DNA from 2 places in the Nonomuraea sp. CA-143628 genome. Region 2 is predicted to be linked to the other one. Evidence: riboswitches for the same ligand, from Rfam matches in the RefSeq annotation. Region 2 holds a riboswitch; the other holds the start of a gene.
The links. A riboswitch is a leader RNA that binds a small molecule or an ion and turns the genes downstream of it on or off. The one in region 2 is predicted to bind glycine.
Positions count from the first base shown of each region.

Region 1: another riboswitch for glycine. It lies ahead of gcvP (aminomethyl-transferring glycine dehydrogenase); the one in region 2 lies ahead of gcvT (glycine cleavage system aminomethyltransferase GcvT).

Region 1 is NZ_CP192072.1:7,189,510-7,191,957, forward strand. Features, by position in the region: gene gcvP (aminomethyl-transferring glycine dehydrogenase) at 1-1,100, opposite strand, end outside; glycine riboswitch at 1,157-1,256, opposite strand; glycine riboswitch at 1,257-1,349, opposite strand; gene ACQP2T_RS32995 (MerR family transcriptional regulator) at 1,384-2,004, opposite strand; gene ACQP2T_RS33000 (bifunctional nuclease family protein) at 2,153-2,448, opposite strand, start outside.
Region 2 is NZ_CP192072.1:10,634,151-10,636,598, reverse strand. Features, by position in the region: gene gcvH (glycine cleavage system protein GcvH) at 1-178, opposite strand, end outside; gene gcvT (glycine cleavage system aminomethyltransferase GcvT) at 175-1,275, opposite strand; glycine riboswitch at 1,310-1,405, opposite strand; glycine riboswitch at 1,406-1,503, opposite strand; gene ACQP2T_RS48195 (FAD-dependent oxidoreductase) at 1,531-2,448, opposite strand, start outside.

The DNA of each region.
Region 1 (2,448 bases), 3.4 Mb from region 2:
AGGCACTCGGCCAGCGCGGCGGCGTGCCGGTGCACGCGACCGGCGATGCGGCGCAGCCCCTCGGGCCCGTGGTAGACGGCGTACATGCCGGCGATGACGGCCAGCAGGACCTGCGCGGTGCAGATGTTGCTGGTGGCCTTCTCCCGCCTGATGTGCTGCTCGCGGGTCTGCAGGGCCAGCCGGTAGGCGGGCGCGCCGTCGGCGTCGACGGAGACGCCCACGAGGCGGCCGGGCATCTGCCGCTGCAGTCCTTCGCGTACGGACATGTAGGCGGCATGCGGCCCGCCGAAGCCGAACGGCACGCCGAAGCGCTGCGAGGAGCCGATCGCGATGTCGGCGCCGAGCTCGCCCGGCGCGGTGACCAGGGTCAGCGCGAGCAGGTCGGCGGCGGCCACGACCAGCGCGCCCGCGGCGTGCGCCCCCTCGGCCACGGCGCGGAAATCGCGCAGCCGGCCGGAGGCGCCCGGGTATTGGACGAGCACACCGAAGCACTCGGGCAGTTCGCCGTCGAGCGCGTCCTCGACCAGCGTGATGCCCAGCGGCTCGGCGCGGGTGGCCAGCACCGCCTTGGTCTGGGGCAGCGCGTCGGCGTCGACGACGAACACGTCGCTCTTGGACTTGCCCGCGCGCCTGGCCAGCGTCATCGCCTCGGCGGCGGCCGTGCTCTCGTCGAGCAGGGAGGCTCCCGCGACGTCGAGCCCGGTCAGGTCGGAGACGACGGTCTGGAAGTTGAGCAGCGCCTCCAGGCGGCCCTGCGAGATCTCCGGCTGGTAGGGGGTGTAGGCGGTGTACCAGCCCGGGTTCTCCAGCAGGTTGCGGCGGATCACCGCCGGGGTGATCGTGTCGTGGTAGCCCAGGCCGATCATCGAGGTGAGCACCCGGTTACGGCCCGCGATGGCCCGCAGCTCGGCGATGACCTCGGTCTCACTGGCCGCGGCGGGCAGCGAGAGCCGGTCCTTGATCCTGATGGACTCGGGGACGGCCACCGCCACCAGGTCGGCCACGGACTCGAAACCCACGGCCTCGAGCATGCGCTGCTGCTCGGATTCGGACGGGCCGATGTGCCGGGTCGAGAACGGCGGAGCTGACAGATCGGTCATGGAAGGTGCCTCCCGAGGGCTATGGAGACCGGCGCCTGGGCGCGGGCGAGTGCCGGATCTCCCCCTCTGTCATGGCGACCTGAGAGCTTCACCCCCATGAGGGCTTGCACCGTCGGTGAGGCGCGCCTGGCGGGCGTGCCTGCTTTCCAGAGTTGCCTACCCCGAGCGGTACGGGTGCCTGAGAGATTCCGGGGAGGGTTGCTCCTTCGGCGCCCCGGGACCAGCCCGGGACTCTCCCGCAGGGGGTCGTCAGCCTTGCGCCTCTAAGGTTACTACCGGATTGCTACCCTATGCGGCGCGCCCGTCGCCGCTGGGCCAGCTCGTCAGCGGGGTGGTCGGCCGGGACGCTGTCCTCGACCGCCGCCCTTTCCCCCGGCAGCTCCGCGAGGGAGCCCTCGACCTCGCGCCAGACCCGGCCGAGCGCGATGCCGAACACGCCCTGACCGCCCTGGAGCAGATCGATCACCTCGTCGGCCGAGGTGCACTCGTAGACGCTGACGCCGTCGCTCATGAGCGTGATCTGCGCGAGGTCGCCGACCCCGCGGTCACGCAGGTGTTGTACGGCCGTACGGATCTGCTGGAGGGAGACCCCGGTGTCGAGGAGCCGCTTGACGACCTTGAGCACCAGGATGTCGCGGAAGCTGTAGAGCCGTTGGGAGCCCGAGCCGTGCGCGGCTCTTATCGTGGGCTGGACCAGCTCCGTACGCGCCCAGTAGTCGAGCTGCCGGTAGGTGATGCCGGCCGCCGCGCACGCCGTCGGGCCGCGGTATCCGATGTCACTCGGCAGTGTCGTGGGCTGCTCGTCGAAGAGCAGGCCCTGCTCTCCGGCACGCTGCCGCGCACTCTCACGCCGCACCGGATCTTCCTGGCCGGCCGTCTTTCCCTCGCCGCTGCTGACCGCCACGCGGACCTCCGGCTTTCTCTCATCCCATGGCCTGATCTGGGGGTTCGTAAAAGCGCGGCCATGGGTTTCACTTGCACCGTAGGACCGTGACCATGCGCAGTCAACGATCCCGCTCGGCGCGTCGTGAAGCCTAAATGCACTGAAATACCTACCCCGCCCGGCCAAAGTCTTCGGGGGTGATCGTGTCAAGGAACTCCCTGAACTTCTCCACCTCGTCCTCTTGGTCGTCGGGGATGATCACCCCGGCCTCCTGGACGACCTCCTCACTGGCGAAGATTCGTGCTCCGGTGCGCAAGGCGAGCGCGATCGAGTCGGAGGGCCGCGCGCTCACCTCGACGCCGTTGGAGAACACCAGGTCGGCGAAGAAGATACCGTCACGCAGGGCGACGATGTTGACCGCGCGCAGGCCCACGCCGAGGGCGCTCAGCACGTCCCTGAACAGGT
Region 2 (2,448 bases):
CCACGGAGTCGCCCGCCTCGACGGTCGAGCCGACCTCCGGAAGCTGCACGAAGACGACGTCACCCAGCGCCTCGGCCGCGTAGGCCGTGATGCCGATGGTCACGGTGATGCCGTCGTCGAGCCCGGCCACCCACTCGTGCTCCTTGGTGTAGCTCAGCTCGTCTGGGATGTTGCTCACTTGTTCCTCCTGTAAAAGGGCAGCTCAATGAGGTCCATAGGTTCATGGCTGCCCCGGATGTCCACGGCCAGACCTGCGTCGGCCCCATTGTCGACGTAGGCCATGGCGATGGGCTTACCCAGGGTCTGGGAGGGTGCCCCGCTGGTGACCTCGCCGACGACGGCGCCGTCCTTGGTCACCGGGTATCCGTGGCGCGGCACCCGGCGACCCCGCGCGACCAGTCCGACGAGCCGGCGCCGCGGCGGCGTGTCCTTGACCGCCTCCAGCGCTGACCTGCCGACGAAGTCGCCCGGCTTGTCGAATTTCACCACTCTGCCCAGCCCCGCGTCGAACGGGGTCAGCTCGACGCCGAGCTCGTTGCCGTACAGCGGCATGCCCGCTTCGAGCCTGAGCGTGTCACGGCTGGACAGACCCGCCGCCCGCAGTCCGTACGGCCGGCCGGCCTCGCTCAGCGCGTGCCAGAGCGGCACGGCGTCCTGGTTGGCCACGAACAGCTCGAACCCGTCCTCACCGGTGTAGCCGGTGCGCGCGATGAGCGCCTGCCGCCCGTCGACCAGACCGGGCAGGCCCGCGTAGTACTTGAGCCCGGCGAGGTCGGCATCGGTGAGCGTGGCGAGGATCTCCTGGGCGCGCGGCCCCTGCACGGCGATCAGCGCGTACTGCTCCGAGCGATCCTCGACCACCGCGTTGTACGACTTGGCGCGATTTTTCAGCTCTTCCCCGACTTTTTCATAGTTGGAGGCGTTAGCCACCACCATGAACTCTTCATCGCCGAACTCCTCGTCCCCGAGCCGGTAGACGATCAGGTCGTCCAGCACCCCGCCACGCTCGTTCACGATCATGGTGTAGCGGGCCCGGCCGGGCGCGAGCGCCGACAGGTGCCCCACCAGTGCGTAGTCGAGCGCCTGGCCCGCCTGCGGTCCGGTCACGAAGATCTCGCCCATGTGGGAGAGATCGAACAGCCCGGCCGCCTGGCGCACGGCGTTGTGCTCGGCGGACTCGCTGCCGTAGCGGAGCGGCATCAGCCACCCGGCGAAATCGGTCAATGTCGCGCCGAGGCTCTCGTGGACCTCTCGGAGCGGTGTAGGACGTGACATATGCGCACCTCAGGGCAGGATCGGATGCCAGACATCCTCCCCCTCTGTCATGGGTGCCTGAGAGCTTCGCCCGTAATTTGCCGGACTTTCACCTTCGGCGAGGCCGCCAGGCCTGCTTTCCAGAGGACACCTCGTCCGTGCGGTCCTTTGCCTTGAGAGGTTCGCGGGGAGGGCTTGCTCCTTCAGGGGACCTGGCCGGATGCCAGGACGCTCTCCCGCACGGTTTCGACGGTGATGTCCGCAAGCCTAGTGCTGTCATGGGGGAGTTGTCGCGTGGGGATCCGGCCGCTTGGGGCCAAAAGGGCTGTGCCGGGAGGTGTGTACGGCGGCGAAGCCGTACCTGAGCATCTCCTGCTCGTACCGCGATTTGGCGGCGGCGAGCGGCACCTGCCCGGCGGCCACGTCGCTGAGCGTACTCGTCAGCAGGAGGGCGTCCCGCAGAGCGATGGTGGCGCCCTCACCGCGTCCAGGCGTCATGGTGTGGACGGCGTCGCCCAGGAGCGTGACGTGCGGGTCGTCCCATGGCTCGACGGGCAGGGCGCTGCGCAGCCGTACCGGGAAGATCGTGGTGGCGTCAGCGACGATGCGGCGGAGTGCCGGATGCCAGTCGGCGACGAGGTCGCGCGCCACCTGGTGCGGGTCGCCGCGGGGTTCGGACGGCGTCCGGCTGTCGGGCCGCGGCCCGGAGAGCGTCCACGTGAAGTAGTCGCCGGGACGGCAGGTCGCGACCGCCATGTGGGCGCCACTGGGGTGCGTCATCCGGTTGAAGGTGTCGACCAGGAGGTCCGGCACCCAGTCGAGCGTGCTGAACGGGGTCACGCCGTACAGGCAGCGGCCGAGCTCTTCCATCGCGGCCTCGGGCAGCAACTGGGCGCGGACGGCGGAGTTGGTGCCGTCCGCGCCCACGATGAGGTCGCCGCTGGCCGAGGTGCCGTCGGCGAAGTGGGCGGTGGCGCCGGTGAAGCCCGTGCACGGTGCGCCGAACCGGACGTCCAGGCCGGTCAGCAGCATCTCGCGGAGGATCAACCGGTTGATGCCGAAGCCGCCGGAGGTGGGCGGAATCGGCCTGGTGAGCCTGGGGACCAGCAGGTGGTCCATGAACGCCAGCCGGGTGGCCGGCCGGATCGCATTGGCCTGGCAGCGGTCGAACAGCGCGGCCGGCAGGCACGCGCG